3 regions of the Hydrogenophaga taeniospiralis genome follow, and region 1 is predicted to be linked to each of the others. Evidence: predicted binding sites of a transcription regulator. Region 1 holds the regulator's gene; each other region holds the start of a gene.

Evidence for each region. Region 1 encodes sigma-54, which starts transcription at its own class of promoters, with help from an activator protein. Its sites were predicted from a motif close to TGGCANGNAANCTGCTTT; they were not measured.
Region 2: the regulator sigma-54 is predicted to act here: its motif matches at 3,222-3,239, upstream of KIH07_RS01455 (DUF3567 domain-containing protein).
Region 3: the regulator sigma-54 is predicted to act here: its motif matches at 4,375-4,392, upstream of KIH07_RS13580 (circularly permuted type 2 ATP-grasp protein).

The regions. Positions count from the first base shown of each region.
Region 1 is NZ_JAHBAG010000001.1:1,452,568-1,459,951, forward strand. Features, by position in the region: gene argS (arginine--tRNA ligase) at 1-1,351, shown strand, start outside; gene KIH07_RS07105 (SPOR domain-containing protein) at 1,366-2,061, shown strand; gene KIH07_RS07110 (thiol:disulfide interchange protein DsbA/DsbL) at 2,151-2,786, shown strand; gene lptA (lipopolysaccharide transport periplasmic protein LptA) at 2,926-3,570, shown strand; gene lptB (LPS export ABC transporter ATP-binding protein) at 3,603-4,352, shown strand; gene rpoN (RNA polymerase factor sigma-54) at 4,460-6,124, shown strand; gene KIH07_RS07130 (THUMP domain-containing class I SAM-dependent RNA methyltransferase) at 6,137-7,384, shown strand, end outside.
Region 2 is NZ_JAHBAG010000001.1:305,456-312,839, reverse strand. Features, by position in the region: gene KIH07_RS01470 (rhodanese-like domain-containing protein) at 1-622, shown strand, start outside; gene KIH07_RS01465 (ChaN family lipoprotein) at 678-1,547, opposite strand; gene KIH07_RS01460 (AbrB family transcriptional regulator) at 1,607-2,689, shown strand; gene KIH07_RS01455 (DUF3567 domain-containing protein) at 2,828-3,112, opposite strand; gene KIH07_RS01450 (DUF3108 domain-containing protein) at 3,332-4,525, opposite strand; gene KIH07_RS01445 (IclR family transcriptional regulator) at 4,554-5,462, opposite strand; gene KIH07_RS01440 (fumarylacetoacetate hydrolase family protein) at 5,708-6,718, shown strand; gene KIH07_RS01435 (ABC transporter substrate-binding protein) at 6,785-7,384, opposite strand, start outside.
Region 3 is NZ_JAHBAG010000001.1:2,819,011-2,826,394, reverse strand. Features, by position in the region: gene KIH07_RS13595 (transglutaminaseTgpA domain-containing protein) at 1-804, shown strand, start outside; gene mltB (lytic murein transglycosylase B) at 807-1,916, shown strand; gene KIH07_RS13585 (alpha-E domain-containing protein) at 1,945-2,907, opposite strand; gene KIH07_RS13580 (circularly permuted type 2 ATP-grasp protein) at 2,911-4,350, opposite strand; gene KIH07_RS13575 (DNA internalization-related competence protein ComEC/Rec2) at 4,451-6,964, opposite strand; gene KIH07_RS13570 (DUF2126 domain-containing protein) at 7,108-7,384, shown strand, end outside.

The DNA.
Region 1 (7,384 bases):
CGAGGGCTTCGGGGTGGTTCCGCCCAACGGCCAGCGCCTGATGGTCGAATTCGTCTCGGCCAACCCCACCGGCCCGCTGCACGTGGGCCACGGCCGCCAGGCCGCGCTGGGTGACGCGATCTGCAGCCTGTACCAGACGCAGGGCTGGGACGTGCACCGCGAGTTCTATTACAACGACGCCGGCGTGCAGATCGGCACGCTCGCCAACAGCACCCAGCTGCGCGCCAAGGGCTTCAAGCCGGGCGATCCCGAATGGCCCGAGGCCGCCTACAACGGCGACTACATCCAGGACATCGCCAACGACTACCTGGCGAAGAAGACCGTGCACGCCGACGACCGCGACTTCACCGCCAGCGGCGACGTGAACGCGCTCGACGACATCCGCCTCTTCGCCGTGGCCTACCTGCGCCACGAGCAGGACCTCGACCTGCAGGCCTTCGCCGTCAAGTTCGACCACTACTACCTCGAATCCAGCCTCTACACCAGCGGCAAGGTGGACGCCACGGTGCAGAAACTGCGCGAGGCCGGCAAGACCTACGAGCAGGACGGCGCGCTGTGGCTCAAGTCCACCGAGTACGGGGACGACAAGGACCGCGTCATGCGCAAGGGCGACGGCTCCTACACCTACTTCGTGCCCGACGTGGCCTACCACATCAGCAAGTGGGAGCGGGGCTTCACCAAGGTGATCAACATCCAGGGCACCGACCACCACGGCACCATCGCCCGCGTGCGCGCCGGCCTGCAGGCCGCGAACGTCGGCATTCCACAGGGCTACCCCGACTACGTGCTGCACACCATGGTGCGCGTGGTCAAGGGCGGTGAAGAGGTCAAGATCAGCAAGCGCGCCGGCAGCTACGTGACCCTGCGCGACCTGATCGAATGGACCAGCAAGGACGCGGTGCGCTTCTTCCTGCTCTCCCGCAAGCCCGACACCGAGTACACGTTTGACGTGGACCTGGCGGTGCAGAAGAACAACGACAACCCGGTCTATTACGTGCAGTACGCCCATGCGCGCATCTGCTCGGTGCTGGCGGCCTGGGGTGGCGACGCGGCTTCGCTGAAAGACGTGGACCTCTCGGCGCTGGACAGCCCGGCCGCCCAGGCGCTGATGCTGCTGCTGGCGAAATACCCCGCCATGCTGGCCGACGCCGCGCGCGACTTCGCGCCGCACGATGTCACTTTCTACTTGCGCGAGCTGGCCGCCTGCTACCACAGCTACTACGACGCCGAGCGCATCCTGGTGGACGACGAGGCGGTGAAAAAGGCCCGTCTGGCCCTCGTCGCGGCCACCGCGCAGGTGTTGCACAATGGTTTGAAGGTGCTGGGCGTGAGTGCCCCGCAGAAGATGTGATGACGAAAGCCCGTATGAAAACCCGTTCTCCTTCCGCCCGTTCGCACGTGGGCGGAACCCTCATTGGCTTCGTGATCGGGGTGCTGGTGGGGCTGGCTGGCGCGCTGGCGGTGGCGATCTACGTCACCAAGGTGCCCATGCCCTTCGTGGACCGCGGGGTGTCGCGCAAACCGGCGCAGGATGCGGCGGAAGCCGAGCGCAACAAGGGCTGGAATCCGAACGCGGTGCTGGGCGGCAAACCCGCCCCGGTGCCCGGTACTGGCAACGAAGCCGGGGCCATCGTGGTGCCCCCGGCCGATGGCAAGCCGCTGCCGCCGGCCGCCGCTCCGAAGGCGCCCCCCGCGTCTGCCGCGCAACCGCAGGGCGACCCCATCGAGGATCTGCTGCGTTCGCGCCCGAAGGCCGACAGTGCGCCCGCCGCGCCCACCGCAGAGGCTCCCGCCAGCGGTGCCCCGAACCCGGCCACGGCCGACCCCTTCACGTATTTCGTGCAGGCCGGGGCGTTCAGAAACCCCGACGAGGCCGATGCGCAGCGCGCCAGGCTGGCCATGCTGGGCATGGCCGCCGAGGTCAGTGAGCGCGAGCAGTCCGGGCAGAAGGTGTACCGGGTGCGCGTGGGGCCGTTCGCGCAGAAGGCCATGGCCGACGCCACGCGCGAGCAGCTCGAAGCCAATGGTGTGGCCGCTGCGCTGGTGCGCGTGCAACGTTGAGCGCGCTGAACGCCTGAGCCGAGGCGGTGCCGCGGAACTTTTTTCCGCAGGGCCGGCCCCAACCAAGCCCATACAAGGAGTCCGATTTCATGCAACGCCGAGTTTTTTCCCGCACCCTGTTGAGCGCTGGCGCCTTGAGTGCCGCTGGGGCCCTGCGTCCCGCGCTGGCCCAGCGCATCGGTTTCAAAGAAGGCACCGACTACCAGCGCCTGAGCAAGCCCGCGCCGGTGGTCAGCCCGCCGGGGCAGGTCGAAGTGGTGGAGTTCTTCGCCTACAGCTGCATCCACTGCTTCAACTTTGAACCCGTGTTCAACGACTGGATCGGCAAGAAGCCGGCCCACGTGACAGTGCGGCGCATGCCGGTGGCGTTCAGTCCGGACTTTGTCCCCATGCAGCGCCTGTATTTCACGCTGGAGGCCATGGGGCTGGTGGACAAGCTGCACCGCAAGGTGTTCCAGGCGATGCACGAGGAGCGCCTGCCCCTGACCACGCCTCCGGCGATCGCCGCCTGGATCGAAAAGCAGGGTGTCGACAAGGCCAAGTTCGCGGCCATCTACAACGGCGCGGCGATCCAGCAGTCCAGGGAAGCCACGGCCTTGCAGGAAGCCTATATGGTGGAGGGCACGCCCGCGCTGGGTGTGGCGGGCCGTTTCTACATCGGTGGCCAGGGTCCGCGCACCCTGTTGATCGCGGACAACCTGATCGCCCAGGCGCGCAAGTCCTGAAGAACCGGGCGCCGGCACGACCAAGGCCCGCCCTCTGGCGGGCCTTGTGTTTTCCGGGCCGCGACAAAGTCCGGTGAGGTGCCTGCGGGCGGGGTTTGCGCCGCTACAATGAATGCAAGATTTGTGCCCCTGAAAAGCCATGCCTCAAAACACCTTTGCCCCCAGATTGCTTTCGCGCTTCATCATCGCGGCCCTTGGCCTGACGTTGGTCGCCGCTGCTCACGCAGAGCTGGCCGACAAGGACAAGCCGATGAACATCGAGGCGGATGCGCTGCGCTACGACGACGCCCGACAGAGCAGCGTGTTCACCGGCAACGTGGTCGTCACCAAGGGCACCATCGTGATGCGGGGCACGAAGATGGATGTCCGCCAGGACCCGCAGGGCAACCAGTTCGGCAACCTGTACGGCTCCGCGGCCAAGCCCGGTTTCTTCCGCCAGAAGCGCGAGGCGCTGGAGGAGTGGATCGAGGGTGAAGGCGAACACATCGAATACAACAGCCAGGCCGAGACGGTGGTTTTCACCGGCAGCGCCGTGCTGCGCCGCTACCGCGGGACCCTGATCAACGACGAGAGCCTGGGCAACGAGATCACCTACAACAGCCGCACCGAGGTCTTCACCGTCAAGGGCGGTGTGAGCAACCGCACGGCGGCCAATCCCTCGGGCCGGGTGCGCGCCATGCTCACGCCCATCCCCGACGAAGAGAAGGCGCCCGCGAAGCCCGCAGCGCCGGCCGATCCGGCCAAATTGCGCCCCAGCGAACAGCTCAACGAGAAAAACAAGTGACCGCAGCAGGTTTGGGCAGCGTGCCCGCTCCCATGGCCGTGCGCAGTCAACTGGAGGTGCACGGACTGCAGAAGGCCTACGGCAGCCGCAAGGTGGTCAAGAGCGTTTCACTCACGGTGGACAAGGGTGAGGTGGTGGGTCTGCTGGGCCCCAACGGCGCGGGCAAGACCACCTCGTTCTACATGATCGTGGGGCTGTTGCGCGCCGACGGCGGCGAGATCCTGCTGGACGGGCAGCGCATCGAGGCGCTGCCCATTCACCGGCGGGCCCGGCTGGGCCTGGGCTACCTGCCGCAGGAAGCCTCCATCTTTCGCAAGCTCACGGTGGAGCAGAACGTGCGAGCCGTGCTGGAGTTGCAGCGCGACGAGGACGGCAAACCCCTGTCCGCCACCGAGATCACGCACCGGTTGGACGAGCTGCTCAAGGACCTGCGGGTGGACCATCTGCGCGACTCGCCCGCGCCCTCGCTCTCCGGCGGGGAGCGGCGCCGGGTGGAGATTGCCCGCGCGCTGGCCACCCGGCCGCGCTTCATTCTGCTGGACGAACCGTTTGCCGGTATTGATCCGATCGCCGTGATCGAGATCCAGCACATCATTGGCTTCCTGAAATCGCGTGGCATCGGGGTACTGATCACCGACCACAACGTGCGCGAGACCCTGGGTATCTGCGATCACGCCTACATCATCAGCGACGGACAGGTGCTCGCCAGCGGCACCACGGCCGAGATCGTGGAGAACGCCGAAGTGCGCCGGGTGTACCTCGGCGAGCATTTCAGGATGTGATGCATGGGGCGCTTGTGTGTCTCATGCCCGCCGGCCCGACCCGGCTCCCGCACCGCTGCGCGACCCGCGCGCCGGGTCGCTGTCCCTCCGTTTTGCCGGCCTGACGCATGAAACAAGGCCTGTCGCTGCGCGTCTCCCAGCATCTGGCGCTCACGCCCCAGCTGCAGCAGTCGATCCGTCTGCTGCAGCTGTCCACGCTGGAGATGGCGCAGGAGGTCGAGCAGATGCTCGACGAGAACCCGTTTCTGGAGCGCACCGAGGAGCTCGCCGAACGCGAGGCGTTTGGTCTGGAGCAGATCGACGCGCCGGTGAGCGCGGGCGAGCAGATCGCCGAAGCCACGGTGGCGGCTGCCAGCGACCTGGCCCCGGCCGCCGAATTCGACGGCCCGTTGCCGCCTGCGTCGTCCACCGTGTCGCCGGTCGACGGCGGCGAAGGCGGTGAGGGCGAGGCGCTGGAGAGCCGGCTCGATGGCGCCGCGCCGATGGAAGAGAGCTGGGAAGGCGACGGCACGGTCGAGATGGCGCCCGATGACAGCGAGTGGGGCGGCGACGCGCCGCCGCGCAACAACAACTCGTCGGGCGACGACGACGAAACCGCCAGCGCCGCCGACCTCGCGCGCGTGCCCGTCAGCCTGCAGGACCACCTGCACGACCAGGCCCGCTGCCTGCGCCTGAGCGACGAGGACAGCGCCGCGCTGTATTTCCTGATCGAGTCGCTCAACGACGACGGTTACCTCGAAGAGCGCCTGTCCGAGCTGGCTGGCGCCTGGTTGCGGCTCTCGGCCCCGCCGGGCAAGCCGGTCGATCCGCAGGAGCACCTGGAGGAACTCGAAGCGCTCGAACAGCGCCTGGGCGTGGCGCTGCAGCTGCTGCAACACATGGAGCCTTCGGGTGTGGGCGCGCGCGACCTGGGCGAATGCCTGCGCCTGCAGATCCTGGAGCTGCGCAACAGCCCCGAGGCGCGGGCCGCGCTGGCCATCTGCAGCCAGCCGCTGGAGCTCATGGCCAAGCGCGACATCAAGCGCCTGTGCAACCTGTGTGGCCTGGACGACGCCACCGTGCGCGCCGCCCTGGCCTTGATCGCCCGGCTCGAACCCAAGCCCGGGCGCCGCTTCGTCGATGTCGAGCGCAACGTGGTCGTGCCCGACGTCATCGTCACCCGCGCCGGGCGCGGCTTCAAGGTCCAGCTCAACGCCGAGGTCATGCCGCGCCTGCGCGTGCACGACGTGTACGCCAATGCCATGCGGCAGAACCGGGGCGGACGCGACAACGGCGGCGAAGCCGGCCACGCCGCCATGCAGCAGCGGCTGCAGGAAGCCCGCTGGTTCATCAAGAACATCCAGCAGCGCTTCGACACCATCCTGCGCGTCTCCAGCGCCATCGTCGAGCGCCAGCGCAACTTCTTCATGCACGGCGAACTCGCCATGCGCCCGCTGGTGCTGCGCGAGATCGCCGACGAACTCGGCCTGCACGAGTCCACCATCAGCCGCGTGACCACCGCCAAATACATGGCCACGCCCTTCGGCACCTACGAACTGAAGTATTTCTTCGGCTCCAGCCTGGGCACCGAAACCGGCGGCAACGCATCGAGCACTGCGGTGCGCGCGCTGCTCAAGCAATTCATCGCCTCCGAAGAGCCGGGCAAGCCGCTGTCGGACAACCAGCTCTCCGACCTGCTGCGCGAGCAGGGCATCGAGTGCGCGCGCCGCACCGTGGCCAAGTACCGTGAGGCCTTGCGCATCGCGCCAGCGAACCTGCGCAAAGCGCTCTGAACACCCCCTGCCGTGAACCAACTCCAACTCTTTCTTCCCTGCGCCGCCGGCGTCGAGGACTTCCTCGCCGCCGAGGTGCAGCGCATCACCAACGAGCCGCTGGCTTTCAAGGCGCGTGGCGGCGTGGGGGTGCGGGCATCGTGGCGCGACGCCATGCGCCTGAACCTGCACAGCCGCCTGACGCAGCGCGTGCTGGTGCAGCTCTGGCACGGCGAGTACCGCAACGAGAACGACCTGTACAACGCCGCGGGCGACGTGGCCTGGGAAATCTGGTTCACCCCGGCGCAGACCATCAAGGTCGAGATCACCGCGCAGCACAGCCCGCTGACCTCGCTCAACTTTGCCGCGCTCAAGATCAAGGACGCCATCTGCGACCGCTTCCGTGCCAAGCGCGGCGAGCGCCCCAGCGTGGACACCACCTGGCCCGACGTGCGCATCTACGCCCACCTCACCACCGACAGCGTCACGCTCTACATCGACACCTCGGGTGAGCCGCTGTTCAAGCGCGGCTGGCGCGAAGACAAGGGCGACGCGCCGCTGAAGGAAACCCTGGCCGCCGCCATGATCGCCGCCACCGGCTGGGACGCCTGCGCCGACCAGCCGCTCGACGACATTCCCCCGCTCTACGACCCCTGCTGCGGCAGTGGCACGGTGGTGATCGAAGCCGCGCAGATCGCACTGAACATTCCGCCCGGCCTGCTGCGCCGTTTCGCGTTTGAAAAGATGCTGCCGTTCCAGGCCCACGTGTGGCAGGCCATCCGGGACGATGCCGTGCGCCAGCAGCGCGAGTGGCCGGCGGGCCACGCGCCCATCGTCTTCGGCAGCGACGTGTCGTTCCGCATGGTCGACTTCGCGCAGCGCAACGCCGAGCGCGCCGGCGTGGCCCACGCCATCCAGCTGCGCGGCGGTGACGCCCTGCAGCGCATGCCACCCTGCCAGACGCCCGGCGTGATGCTGCTCAACCCGCCGTATGGCGAGCGCATCGCCGCCGCCGGTGTGGCCGGTGAAAACGCCAGCGCGCGTGCGCTGCGCCAGGCGCCGCGCACACCGCGCACTTTCAGCGTGGGGCAGGCCGCGCCGCCCGCGCCCGGCCAGGGCCGCGGGGAGCCGGAGGTTTCGCGGCTGGGCCGCGAGAGTGCGCAGATGGCCGATGGCGGCGACGGCAGTGAGTTTTTCCAGCAGCTCGCGGCCCACTGGAAGAGCCACTACGCCGGCTGGAGCGCCTGGCTGCTCACGCCCGACCTCAAGCTGCCCGGCAAG
Region 2 (7,384 bases), 1.1 Mb from region 1:
GTGCAACCAGCGCAACGGCAAGCCCAGGCTGTGCCGTCTGCTTGCGCTGGACGACCAGGATCTCCGGCCGCTGTTCGAATGGCAGTCTCGTCAGACCCGGGAGGCCTTGGCCCAGTTGCCGCCCGCATCTCCCGGGGCGGTGGCCAATGAGAAGGCCGACTTCTGCAGCGGCGAGGTCTGGCAGCGCAAACCGCTGGAGCAGGCGGGTTTCGATACAGCGGCGCCCTGCAGGCTGCGCGGTGTGGAGCGCATCGACACGGCGGAGCTGGTGCGCATGCTCAAGGACGTCAAGCTCCCGATCGTGGTGGATGTGTCGCCCGACGAAGGCATGGTGCCCGGGGCATTCGCCTTGCTGGGGGCGGGAGGTGCCTTCGATGACGCCTCCCAGGAGGCCGCCGTTCACCAGCGGTTCGAGGGTTTGATCCGGGCCGCCTCACCCGATCCTACACAGCCGCTGGTGTTCTATGGCGGAGCGAGGGCGGGTTGGCTGTCGGCGAATGCGGCGCTGCGGGCGGTGCAGGCCGGCCATGCGCAGGTGTACTGGTACCGGGGTGGCCTGCCGGCCTGGACGGCAGCGGGATTGCCGACGGTGGGCAAAATGGCCCTGGGCGTGGTGTACTGAACGGGCTCGCTTTGACAAGCAGACCTTCCGCATGTGCCGCTGCCGGTCTGGCTGGTCAACGGCCCAGGCTGCGCTTCATGTCGCCGCAGTAGTCGCGCGGAGCGCGCGGTGGGCTGCTCCAGACCGCGTCGGACCCTGGCGTGGACCCGCTCGGCGGCGCCGCTTCGGCGTTTGCGGGTAGGGCCAGCGACAACACGACGCGGTGTGCCAGCCCCGTCGGCAGGTGCAGCGGCACCCCCAGGGCGCGCTGCACATGGTTGTTGCCCGCCACCAGCAGCACCGTCTGCCCGGGCCGCACGGCCGCCGCCGCGGTGCGGGCCATGGCCTGGTCGCGGGCGATCTGGATGCGGGTCATGGGCGCGATCTGTGGCGCGGGCAGCAGGTCGCAGTGGCCTTCCTGGATGGCGCTGCGCTGGCGCTCCAGGGAGGCGCTGGGCAGCAGCCCGTCCAGCTCGGCCTGGCCCATGGCCGCGCGCATCTCGGCGCGGGGCAGGTTGCCGCCGAGCACCGGCACCCCGGCGCGCACCGCCGCCATCACCACCGGCGCATAGGTGGGCCAGGGCCAGCCGCCGTTGTCCGGGCCCCAGCGCAGGGCCTGCCGCACCTGGGCTTCGCTCGCATCGCGGGGCAGACCGGTGGTGCGCGTGCCGGACTCGGCCATCTCCACCACCAGCGCGGCCAGCCGTTGGCGCGCGGCCAACTGCTGCACCAGCGCGCGCTGCAGCGCCTGGTGTTCGGGGGCGTCGTGTTGTTCGCCCACCAGCAGCAGGGGTGTGGGCAGCAGGCGCTCCAGCAGCGCGCCCGCCGATGCGTCGGGGTCGGGCCGCGGCGCCAGGGAGGCCGCACAACCGGACAGCAGCGCGGCCGCCACCGCCCACACCGCGGTCCAGGCCGCCACCCGGATGACAGGGCTTCGACAGTTCATCCGCCGATACTACGTCCCCCGGCCCACCCGACGCCGTCCGTCTTTCCGATCTCCGCGCGATGTTCTCTTTCCCGTTGCGGCCCGCGTCCTGGACGCGCACGGCCCTGACCCTGCTGCTGGCTTGTGCGGCGGCCCAGCTGTGCGTGTGGCTGGGCACGCCCATTCCATGGATGATCGGCCCGCTGGTGGCCACGTCCCTGGTGTCGGTGCTGGGGGCCCCCACGGAAAGCTGGATTCCATTGCGCAACGCGGGGCAGTGGGTCATCGGCACCGCGCTGGGTCTGTATTTCACGCCCGCCGTCGGTGCGCTGGTGGCGGGGCTGTGGTGGGGCGTGGCGCTGGGCATCGCCTGGGCGCTGGCGCTCGGTCTGGGGTTTGGTGCCTGGATGCGCCGCGTGCACGCCGGGCACCTGAGCGGGCTCACCCCGGCGCAGCTGCGCAGCACCACCTATTTCGCGGGGTCCATCGGGGGTGCGTCCGAAATGACCCTGATCGCCGAGCGCCAGGGCGCGCGCACCGATCTGGTGGCCGCCGCGCACAGCCTGCGCGTGCTGCTGGTGACGCTGACGGTCCCGTTTGCGATGCAGTTCTGGGGCGTGAGCGGCCTGGACGCCTTGCCGCCCGCCTCGCGCGTGGTGCAGGCCAGCGGCCTTCTCTGGCTCGGCCTGCTCACGCTGGCGGGGGTGTTGCTGATGCGGCGGCTGCGCCGTGCCAACCCCTGGTTCATGGGGGCGTTGCTGGTCACCATGCTGCTCACGCTGTCGGGGGTGACGCTGTCGGCCATCCCGGGGTGGCTCAGCGCCGCAGCCCAGCTCGTCATCGGCGTGAGCCTGGGCGTGCGCTTCAACCCGGCGTTTGTGCACACCGCCCCGCGCTGGCTGGCCTCGGTGGCGTTCGCCAGCGCCGTGATGATGGGCTTGTGCGCCGGCTTCGCCTGGCTGCTGGCGGCGCTCACCGGCCTGCACCCGGCCACGCTGGTGCTCGGCACGGCACCCGGCGGCATCGCCGAGATGGCCATCACCGCCAAGGTGCTGCAGCTCGGCGTCCCGGTGGTCACCGCGTTTCAGGTCTGCCGCCTGGTGGCGGTGCTGGTGCTGGCCGAGCCGGTGTACCGCTGGCTGAGTCGCAAAGACAAGGCCTGAAAAAACGAAGCCCGGTCTTGACCGGGCTGTGGGAGTGAGGGGCAGTTCAACCAAGGATGCCGCGGAACCGGCTCCGCCGGACCGCAGGCATCGCCCCCCGGGGGGTGACGCGCCCCTAGGCGCGGCGCGGGGGGAGCCTCAATGCATCACCACCGGCATCTGCGCCAGCGTGGCATAGCCTTCGAGCGTGTCTTCCACCTCTTCCTGCGAAGGGGTGTTCTGTTGCCAGGCGGTGATCTGGATCTGGAACATTTCGGCCCAGGAGCCGTCCAGGTAGACCTCTTTGCCCGACCGTTTGTCCACGATTTCGAAACCGTGGCGCGGGATTTGTGGACCCTGGTCCTGCTCGACCTCGCCTTCGATCTGGGCGTTGGCGAGGATGTGGACCACGGCAAAGGCATCCGAGTCGTAGAGCATGTGCATGACTGACATCCTTGAAAGAGAGAAACCTGTGTTCCTCATGAACCTTATATCGGCAATTGGTCGGACTTATGCAGTCCGTCTGGTGATTTAGATGGTCACGGCCGGTGAAGATTCAAGATGCGTGTCATTTTTGGCACATTCCCGAGGTTCAAGGCACGGATCGGCCACATCTGTGTGTGGGGACTTACTCGTGTGCGACCGGGTCCGGAGCGTGCCGGCTCATTGCAGAGGCGGCGCCGCGGCGCCGAGTTCCGGCATCGTGCGCAGCTGCAGATCAAAGTAGTCGCCGTTGGGCTCGGTGACGCGCATGCGGACCGGCAGGTGGTGCAGGGCCGGGGCCAGCCAGATTTCGACCATGCGGTCGTAGGGCCGGCGCGGGTTGCGGGTCAGCTTGCGGGCATCGAAATCGCCCGCGGGCACGGTCAGTCGGGTCTGGGGTCCGATCTGGAACAGCCAGATTTCCGCCGCATCGATGCCGCTGACCGGCAAGCGCAGGGTCTGGCCCTCGTGAAAGGCCGATGGCTGGGCGTTGAACAGGGCGGCCAGCTGCAGGTTGATCGTGAGCCGGTCCTGGACCCCGGGCAGCAGGGGGGCGTCGGGAGCGTTGTTGCTGTAGCGGATGCGTTGGGTGGCGTGGTCAAAATGGGCCGCGCGTTCGCTGCGCTTGCGGTCGGTGAAGCGCTCGGGCACCAGGCCCTTGCTGCCGATCGTTCCCTCGCTGGTCTGTACCAGGCTGCCCAGGAACAGCACGCTGATTTCCATGCGGGCCTTGTAGCGCCGCCCGTCTTGTTCCCATGTCAGATGGCCCCGGGCCGAATAGGGCATGCCCTTGGCGTCGGCGCTCACGTCGTAGCGCAGATCGGCGCTGGGCGAGAGCAGGGCGTTCTGCAACGAAGCGTCGACCGCGCTCGCGCTTTCCCGGGCCGCGCTGGTCGCCGCGGTGTCGACCGCGGGTGTTTCGGGCGCAGGCTCCGGCGGCGGAGCAAGCTCGGCGGGTGGGGTCGGCTTGGGTTCGGGTTCCACCGGCGGTGGCTCCGGCGGCGCTTCAGCGACCTCGACCGGTGGCGGTTCTTCGGGTTCGGGCGCCGGTGGCGGCGGTTTCTTCTCCACCTTGGGTTTTGGGGGAGGCGGTGGCGGCGCCGGGGGCACGGGCTTGGGCACGATCCAGCGCACCGTGCTGGTGGTCACGGGGGGCGGCGCGTCTGGCAGCGGCGCTGCGGCCGCCTCGGGTTGGGCCGTTGGATCCGCGGGCAAGGCCGCCACGCCGGTGTCCGACTCGGGGGCATCCAGCAGGTCCAGCGACCAGCTGGACACGCCGCCGCTCAACAGCAGCAGGTGCAGCGCCAGCACAGCGGCGGCCAGGCCCAGCAGCACGGTCCAGCGGGGTGGGGCATCGAGACGGGAACGGGACATGGGGCGGAGCAAGCGGGAAGGACCGTTTTCAGCGCGACGGGGTGTGGCCCAGATCGGCGCTGAGCTGGCGCGCGCAGCGCAGCAGGGCGGTGGCGGGTGCACCGTCCCAGGCCGTGTCGAGCGTGGTCACCGAGCCCAGCACCACCAGGCCCAGCGCCAGATGGCCCTGGGCATCGAACACCGGGGCGCAGAAGCCCCCCACGCCCGGCAGCAGGCTGTGGACCACACGCCCCAGGCCGTGGCGGCGGGTTTCCTCCAGCATGGCCTGCACGTCGGCCTGGCTTTGCGGCAGATCCGCCACCGCGAATCCGTTGCGCGGCAGTTTCTTGAGGCGCGCGAGCTCGTCGCGGATCATGGGCGCGATGCGTTGGGCATCGCGTCCTTCGTGGCCCATGAACGCGGCAAAGCAGCGTCCGGTGGCCGAGGTCAGCAGCGGCATCACGTCGCCCAGGCGCAGCGTGACCGGCACCGTCTGGGGGGCTTCGGCCCAGTGCACCATGGTCGGACCCTGGTTGCCCCAGACCGCGATGGCCAGGGTGTGGCCGGTCTCCAGCAGCAGGGCCTCGACCCGCTCGCGAGCGAGCTTGACGCCATCGATCCGGCTCAGGCTGGCCAGGCCCAGGCGCAGGGCCGCGGGGCCGAGGTCGTAGCGGGTGGTGGCCGGGTCCTGCATCACCAGGCCCATGCGCTGGAAGCTCACGAGGTAGCGGTGTGCCTTGGCCGCGCTCATGCCGGCGGCCGCGGCCAGGTCGCGCAGCATCAGCGAGCCCGGCGCGTTGGACAGCGCGTTGAGCAGCTCGAAGCCGACCTCGACCGACTGGATGCCCGCGCGCAAGGGCTCGTCATCGTCGCTCGGTTCCGTGGCGGGTGGGGCCGTGCGCCGCGGTGCGCGGGCCGGTGCGACAGCGGTGGCGGAGGGGCGGGGGGCAGCGGGCATGGTGGGCGTTCGGTTTTGCACGGTGGGACCGTGGGCGGGTTCCAGGGGGAATTCCGGGGTCATTGCATGCGCGTCGGGACTTTGTTCTAGAATCCGGTTCTTACGGATAGGTTAACTGATTTCACTATTCGTAATTCCATGTGCATGATGGCTCCCTGGGGAGCGCCACCCGGCGGTCGGTCGCGTGAGCGGTTGGCCGGGGGCAGAATCATGGCATCTCAAAGAACCCGCAGCAGGAGACTTGCATGAAACTCGCCACTTACAAAGACGGCTCACGCGACGGACAACTGGTGGTTGTTTCACGCGATCTGTCAACCGCTCATTATGCGACGGGCATCGCCCACAAGCTGCAGCAGGCGCTGGACGACTGGAACTTCCACGCCCCCCAGCTGCACGACCTGTACGTCACGCTCAACCAGGGCAAGGCGCGCCACGCGTTCCCGTTTGACCCCGCCCAGTGCATGGCGCCGCTGCCGCGGGCCTACCAGTGGGCCGACGGCTCGGCCTACATCAACCACGTGGAGCTGGTGCGCGCGGCGCGCAGCAGTGAGGTGCCAGCTTCGTTCTACACCGATCCGCTGATGTACCAGGGCGGCAGCGACGACTTCATTGGCCCTTGCGACGACGTGGTCGTGCCCAGCGAAGACTTCGGGATCGACTTCGAAGCCGAGATCGCCGTGGTCACGGGCGACGTGCCCATGGGAGCCAGCCCCGAGCAGGCGCTGGACGGCGTGCGCCTGCTGATGCTGGTGAACGACGTGTCGCTGCGCAACCTGATCCCGGCCGAACTGGCCAAGGGCTTCGGCTTCTTCCAGAGCAAGCCCGCCAGCGCCTTCAGCCCGGTAGCGGTCACGCCCGACGAGCTGGGCGACGCCTGGGCCGGTGGCCGGGTCAACCTCACGTTGCAGTCCACCTGGAACGGCCGCAAGGTCGGCATGTGCGACGCCGGCCCGGAGATGACCTTCCACTTCGGCCAGCTGATCGCCCACATATGCAAGACGCGCAACGTGCGCGCCGGCTCCATCGTGGGCTCGGGCACCGTGAGCAACAAGGCGATCGAGGTGGACGGGCGCCAGGAATGGCCCAAGGGCTACAGCTGCATCGCCGAGAAGCGATGCATCGAAACCATTCTGGACGGCCAGCCGACCACCGAATTCATGAAGTTCGGCGACACCATCCGCATCGAGATGAAGGGCAAGGACGGCCAGAGCGTCTTTGGGGCGATCGACCAGAAGATCGCGCCGCTGGATCGCTGAGACCGCGGGCACGTCCCGGGTCCGGGCACAGCGGTGGCTCGGCCCGGGGCTTGTCCGATCAGGGCCTCAGGTGCGGATCCGTCCGTCGCCGGTGAGCATGGAGAGCTCCACGAACTTCGATGCCACGTGGTTGTCGGGGCCGAACGACACGTTGAACCCGCCCATGGACAGGTCGCGGATGCTCTCCAGTCCCTCGATCAGGCTGTTGCGGGTCGGCCGGCCCGCACCGCCGCGGCGCAGGCCTTCGGTGAACAGCTTGGCCGCCATGAAGCCTTCCATGCTGGAGAAGTTGGGCTGCACCTTGTTGCCGCCCTGGGCGATCATCGCCAGAAACTCGCGCGTCAGCGGCCGGGCCGAGCTGTACGGTGAAGGCACCACCTGCGTGACCGCCACGCCGGCACCTTCTTTGCCCAAGGTATCGGCCAGCGCCTGCGTGCCCACGAACGACACGTTGTAGAAGCTGCCGCCGTAGCCCGCCTTGCGCGCGGCGCGGATGTAGGCGGCGCAGGACGCGTAGGCGCTGATCTGCACCACCGCGTCGGGCTGGGCCGCGTTGATGGTGTTCACCGCGCTGGCCACGTCGACCGAGTTGCGCTCCACGGTGGCGGTGGCCACCGGCTTGAGGGACTGGGCTTCCAGCGCCAGGTTCACGCCGCTCAGGCCGGC
Region 3 (7,384 bases), 1.4 Mb from region 1:
TACGGCCAGCACACGGCCGACGAATTCTGGTTCGACAAACGCGAAGGCTTCTGCGAACACATCGCCAGCAGCTTCGTGATCCTGATGCGCGCGATGGACATCCCGGCGCGCATCGTCACCGGCTACCAGGGCGGCGAGCTCAACGCCGTGGACGGCTACTGGACGGTGCGCCAGCGCGACGCCCACGCCTGGGCCGAGGTCTGGCTGCAGGGCCGGGGCTGGGTGCGCGTGGACCCGACCTCGGCGGTGTCGCCGGGCCGCATCGGCTCGTTCGAGCGCCTGCGGGCGCCCGAGGGCGCCATCGCAGGCGCCTTCCGCAACCTCAGCCCCACGCTCACGACCCAGCTGCGCGCGGCCTGGGAAGCGGTGAACAACCGCTGGAACCAGTGGGTGCTGAACTACACCCAGGGCCAGCAGCTCGACCTGCTGAAGAAGCTGGGCTTTTCTTCGCCCAGCTGGACCGACCTGGCCTATGTGCTCATCGGCGTGGTGGTGGGCGTGAGCCTGCTCGGCGCGGCCTGGACGCTCTGGGAACGCCAGCAGCACGACCCCTGGCTGCGCCTGCTGCAGCGCAGCCGCAAACGGCTGCGGCAGCTGGGCCTGGACAGCGGCGACCACCTGCCCCCGCGCGAATTGGCCGCCCAGGTGCAGCGGCACTTTGGCTCCACCGAATTCAGCAACCGCCTCGCACAATGGCTGCTGCGCCTCGAAGCGCAGCGCTACAGCCGCCACAGCCCGCTCACGCTGGCCGCGCTGCAACGCGAATTCCAGCAACTCACCTGGCCCCGGAAACCCCTCCATTGACCATCACCTTTCGCCTCTCTTCCGCCGCGCGGCGCGCGGCGTCGAGCGCGTCGGCACTGCTCGTGGCGCTGTGCCTGCACAGCGCCACCGCCCTGGCCCAGAACGGCAACCACGGCAACGCCAGCCCGCCGCCCCCCTTCACCTACGACCAGCACGAGGCCGCCATGGCCTTCGCCGACGACCTGGCCAGCCGCCGCAACCTTGACCCGGCCTGGGTGCGCCAGCAGATCGGCGCGGCCCAGCGGCTGCCGGCCGTGATCCGGCTGACCACCCCCGCCCCCAGCGGCACGGCCAAGAACTGGGCGGCCTACCGCGCCCGCTTCATCGAGCCGGTGCGCTTGCAGGCCGGGCTGCAGTTCTGGCAGACCCACCGCGAGCCGCTGGAGCGCGCCGAGCGCGAGTTCGGCGTGCCCGCGAGCCTGATCGTGGGTGTGCTGGGCGTGGAATCGCTGTATGGGCGGCACACCGGCAACTTCCGCGTGATGGACACGCTCACCACGCTCGCCTTCGACTTCCCCGCCAGCCACCCCCGGGCGGCCGCGCGCGCCGAGTTCTTCCGCAGCGAGCTGGAGCAATACCTCAGCCTGGCCCAGCGCACCGGCCAGGACCCGCTGGCCCTGCGCGGCAGCTACGCCGGTGCCATGGGCTGGCCCCAGTTCATGCCCAGCAGCTGGAGCAAGTACGCCATCGACTTCGACGGCGACAGCCGGATCGACCTCTCTGGCAGCCCGGCCGACGCGATCGGTTCGGTGGCCAACTATTTCAAGCACTTCGGCTGGCAGACCGGTCTGCCCACCCACTACCCGGTGGCGTTCGACCCGGCCACGCTGGACCTGGACGCCCTGCTCGCGCCCGACATCCTGCCCACCTTCAGCGTGGAACGCTTCACCGCCCACGGCGCCGTGCTCGAAGGCGCGGCCCTGCAACACAGCGGCAAGCTGGCCCTGATCGAGCTGCAGAACGGCGACCCCGCCAACGGCGGCGCCCCACCGAGCTACCTGGCCGGCACCGAGAATTTCTACGTGGTGACGCGCTACAACTGGAGCAGCTACTACGCGCTCGCGGTGATCGAGCTGGGGCAGGCCGTGCAGGCGCTGGTGGAGGGGCGGTAGCCCGGGAAGCGGCCGCTTCCCGGTTCGCTCAATGCACCGTGGGCACGAGGAAGTCCTGGCTGATGCGGCCACCGAGTTCGTTCACGCGGTCCAGGAACTGCGTGAGGAAAGCGTGCAGGCCGGTGGCGAGGATTTCGTCGATGCGCGCGTACTGCAGATCGGCCTTGAGCTTGCCGGCGCGGCGCAGCGTTTCACCCGAGATCTCGTTGGCCACCACGCTCAGGTTGGCCACCACCTCGTTCATGCTGGCGGCCAGGCTGCGCGGCATGTCGGGCCGCAGGATCAGCAGCTCGGCCACGCGCTCGGGCGTGATCACGTCGCGGTAGACCTTGCGGTAGACCTCGAAGCCGGAGACCGAGCGCAGGATGGCGCTCCAGTGGTAGAAGTCGTATTCCTGATCCTGCTCGCTGGCGGCGCCGAAAAAGTCGCTCTGCACCGCGTGAAACTTCACGTCCAGCAGACGGGCCGTGTTGTCGGACCGCTCCAGGAACGAGCCCATGCGGTAGAAATGGAAGGCTTCATCCTGCAGCATGGTGCCCACCGCCACCCCGCGCGAAAGGTGCGAGCGGTGTTTGACCCACTCGAAGAACGCGCCGGGGTCGCGCTCGAAGTCCTTGGACTTGAGGTAACTGGAGAGCTTCAGCCAGGTGCTGTTCTGGGTTTCCCACAGCTCGGTGGTCAGCGCCCCGCGCACGGCCCGCGCGTTCTCGCGCGCGGCGCGCAGGCAGGAGATGATGCTCGATGGGTTGGACTCGTCGCGCACCATGAAGTCCATGACGTTGCGTGGCGTGATGTCCTTGCCGTACTTGGTGGTGTAGGCCGGCATGAGCTCGCTGATGACGAGCAGGCCCTCCCACCCCACCTGCGCCACGGCGGCGGACTGCGGCAGCAGCGAAGTCTGGTAGTTCACGTCGAGCATGCGCGCGGTGTTTTCGGCGCGCTCGGTGTAACGGGACATCCAGAACAAATGATCGGCGGTGCGTGAAAGCATGTGTCAGTCCTCAAGTATCCAGGTGTCTTTGGTACCGCCGCCCTGTGACGAGTTGACGACGAGCGATCCTTCTTTGAGCGCCACGCGCGTCAGGCCACCGGGCACCATCTGCACCTCCTTGCCACTGAGCACGAAGGGCCGCAGGTCGATGTGGCGCGGCGCCACGCCACTCTGCACATAGGTGGGGCAGGTGGACAGGCTCAGCGTGGGCTGGGCGATGTAGCCGTCGGGCTTGGCCTTCACCACAGCGCGGAATTCCTCGATCTCGGCCCGGGTGGACGCCGGCCCCACCAGCATGCCGTAGCCGCCGGCGCCGTGCACCTCCTTGACCACCAGTTCGTCCATGTGGGCGAGCATGTATTTCAGGTCCTCGGGGTTGCGGCCCATGAAGGTGGGCACGTTGCTCAGGATCGGCTTCTGGCCCAGGTAGAACTCGATCATCTTGGGCACGTAGGGGTAGATCGATTTGTCGTCGGCGATGCCGGTGCCCACCGCGTTGCAGATGGTCACGTTGCCACTGCGGTACACGCCCAGCAGGCCGGCGCAGCCCAGCGTGGAGGTGGGACGGAACACCAGCGGGTCGAGGAAGTCGTCGTCCACGCGGCGGTAGATCACGTCCACGCGCTTGGGGCCGCGCGTGGTGCGCATGTAGACGAAGTTGTCCTTGACGAACAGGTCCTGCCCTTCGACCAGCTCCACGCCCATCTGCTGCGCGAGGAAGGCGTGTTCAAAATAGGCGCTGTTGTACATGCCGGGCGTGAGCACCACCACGGTGGGCTCGGCCGTGGTGGCCGGGCTCACGGCGCGCAGGGTTTCCAGCAGCAGGTCGGGGTAGTGGGCCACCGGAGCCACGCGGTTCTGGCCGAAGAGTTCGGGGAACAGCCGCATCATCATCTTGCGGTCTTCCAGCATGTAGCTCACACCGCTGGGCACGCGCAGGTTGTCTTCGAGCACGTAGTACTCGCCCACGCCCTCGGCGTTGGGTGCGCGCACGATGTCGATGCCCGAGATGTGCGAATAGATCTGGTTGGGAACGTCAACGCCCATCATCTCCGGGCGGAACTGCGCGTTCTGGAAAATCTGCTCGGACGGGATGAGGCCGGCCTTGATGATTTCCTGGTCGTGGTAGACGTCGTGGATGAAGCGGTTGAGCGCCGTCACGCGCTGCACCAGCCCCTCCTCCATGCTCTTCCACTCGTGGGCCGGGATGATGCGCGGGATCAGATCGAAGGGGATCAGCCGCTCGGTGCCGGCGCCATCTTCGTCCTTGGCACCGTAAACGGCGAAGGTGATGCCGACGCGCCGGAAGATCATTTCGGCCTCTTCGCGCCGGGCCGCCATCACCTCCTCGGGTTGCTGCGCCAACCATCGGGCGTAGTTCTGATAGTGGGCCCGGACCTCGCTGGGCGAGGCGTTCATTTCGTCAAACATCGGTTGGCTCATGGGCATTTTTCTCCTGACCACAGCATAGCAAGGACTGGGCCAGGGAGTGCGTTGTGGCGCGCCCAACCGGGCCTCTTCACCCCCTGAATTTCCAACCAACTCAATCGGCACCGCCCGATCCCGGCGCAATGGCACCCTCCTCCCTGGCGGGCAGCGGCGCGTCGGGCACCGGGCGGTGGTGCCAGTAGCGGCGGTGCTCTTCGCGGTGGCAATGCACCACGTCGGGCTCGGCGCTGTGCCAGCGCGCGGCCCCGCAATCGGGCGAGTTCACCCAGCGGATGCCGCGCTGGCGGTAGCGCTCCAGCACGGTGGCGGCCGGGTGATCAAAGCGGTTGCGGTAGCCGGACTGCACCAGCACCCAGCGGGGCTGCAGGGTGTTGAGCAGCACCGGGCTGGACGAGGTGCGGCTGCCATGGTGCGGCGCCAGCAGCACGCTGGCGCGCAGTTCCGGGCGGGCCAGCGCCAGGCGGGTTTCGCGCTCGGCGTCCAGGTCACCGCTCAGCCAGGCGCTCTGGCCCGCGCCGCTCACCCGCAACACGCACGACATGGCGTTGCTCGAGAGCCGCCCGCTGCCATCGGGCGCGTAATGCTCGGGCGTGGGGTGCAGCAGCTCGAAGTCCACACCGTCCCAGTGCCAGCGCTGGCCCGCCAGGCAGCGCCGCTGCGGGTCGCGGTCAAAGGACGAGAGCCAGCGCGCCTGCGGCCAGGCCGTCTGCACCGCCACCGAGCCGCCGGCATGGTCGCTGTCGCGGTGGCTCACCACCACCGCGTCGGGCCGCTCGCCCAGGGCGCGCAGCACCGGCACGACGATGCGCTGCCCGGCGTCGCTCTCGGGGCTGTAGCGCGGCCCGGTGTCGTAGAGCAGGCTGTGGCCCGCGGTGCGCACCAGCACCGCGCTGCCCTGCCCCACGTCCAGCGCCAGCAGCTCAAACTGGCCCGGCGCCGGACGCGCTGGTGTCCACAGCAGCGCGGGCCACACCAGCAGCAGGCCGGCGCCGCGCAGCGCCCAGGGCAGGCGCAACACCAGCAGGGCACCGCCCAGCACGGCCGCGAGCGCCAGCGGCGCCGGCGGTATCGCGCGGTGGATCGAAGCCCAGGGCCACTGGGCCAGCCACTGCAGCCCCACGCCCAGCCATTGCACCGCCAGCGCCGCCGCGTCCCACAACGGCGACAGCGCCACGCCCAACATCGCCAGTGGCGTGATCACCAGCGTGACCCAGGGAATGGCCAGCAGGTTGGCCAGCAGGCCGACCACCGAGAACTGGCCAAACAGCAGCAGCGACAAGGGCGCGAGCGCCACCGTCACCACCGCCTGCTCGCGCAACAGGGCCCCGCCCGCGCGCAGCGCACGCTGCGGGCGCGCCCCGTCGTCTGCAGCCTGGCGGGCGGTGCGCCGGCCCGGGTCGGTGGCAAACAAGATGCCCACCGCCACGAAGCTGAGCCAGAAGCCCGGCTGCAGCAAGGCCCAGGGGTCAAGCAGCAGCACCGCCACCATGGCCAGCAGCCACACCGCGGGCCAGGGCCAGTGCCGGCCCGAGAGCCGCAGGCCGACCACCACGGCCAGCATGACCACAGTGCGCTGCGAGGGCACGCCCCAGCCAGAGAACAGTGCGTAGGCCGCCGCCAGCGCCACCCCGCCCAGGCCCGCCGCCAGCGGCGTGGGAACGGCCAGCAGCGCGCCAGGCCAGACCCGGGCCAGCCGCCGCCACAGGCCACCGATGAGCGCCGTGGCCAGCCAGGCGAACATGGTCACGTGCAGGCCGGAGATGCTCATCAGGTGGGCCACCCCGGTGCTGCGGTACAGGTCCCAGTCGGCGCGCTCGATGGCGCTCTGCTCGCCCACCACCAGGGCGGCGAGCACGCCGGCGCTGCGCCCATCGTCCACGCGCTGCTCGATGCGCTCGCTGACCCACTGGCGTGCCGCCTCCACCGGGTGCCAGCGGGTGCGGCCCAGCCGCTGTGGCCGTGGATCGCGTGGGCCGTCACGCACATAGCCGGTGGCGCCCACGCCCTGCTCCCACAGCCAGCGTTCGCGGTCAAAACCATGGGGGTTGGCGTCGCCGTGCGGGCTGCGCAGGCGCACCGTGAAGCGCCAGCGCTCGCCAGCGAACAGATTGGGGCCGGGGCGTTCGGCCGCTGCCGGCGCCACGCCGGGCCCGGCGCCGCGGAACCAGCTCAGATGCAACAGGCCGGGCAGCGGCACCGGGTGTCCGTTGCGCGTGGCCGTCTCCACCGCCAATTCGAAGCGTTCGCCCAGCGAAGTGCGCTGCGGCAGCGAGGCCACGCGGCCGGTCACCTCGATGTCCAGGCCCTGCAGGCCGGGCTGCAGCGCCCCGGCCGCGAAGTGGACCGCGCGCACGCCGGTCAGGCCAAAGCCGGTCAGCAGGCCCGCGGTGATCACCACCACCAGGCCCAGCGCCGCGCCGACCCGTCCCCGCCCTAGCACGGCGCACCCGGACAGCAAGCGCCACCACAACCAGCCCACCAGCAGCAGGCCCACGCACAAGGCACCGAGGTACCCACCCCAGGGCCACAGGCCAGCCTGCTGCAACTGCAGGGCCACGCCCGCCACACCGGCCGGCAGCCCGGCCTGGGCGCTGCGCCGCAGGCTCATTGGTCGCACCCCGGCCCACTGCGAACGGCAGGGTTGTCATCACCATTTGGCGCAAGACTTGCTAGCATGCCTGCCAGCCGCGCGTACCAATGCCTGGCCTGCGAATCCATTGTTTTCTCACCCCCCTGTTGAAAGACACCAGCATGGCCATTCATGTTGCCCTGAGCCACATCACCCATTATCGGTACGACCGCCTGGTCAAACTCGGTCCCCAGGTGGTGCGTCTGCGCCCGGCGCCGCACAGCCGCACCAAGGTGCTGTCGTACTCGCAGAAGATCGAACCGGCGGGCCACTTCATCAACTGGCAGCAGGACCCGTTCGCCAACTACCAGGCGCGCCTGGTGTTTCCCGAGCCCACCACCGAGTTCAAGGTCACGATCGACCTGGTGGTGGAAATGGCGGTGCACAACCCGTTCGACT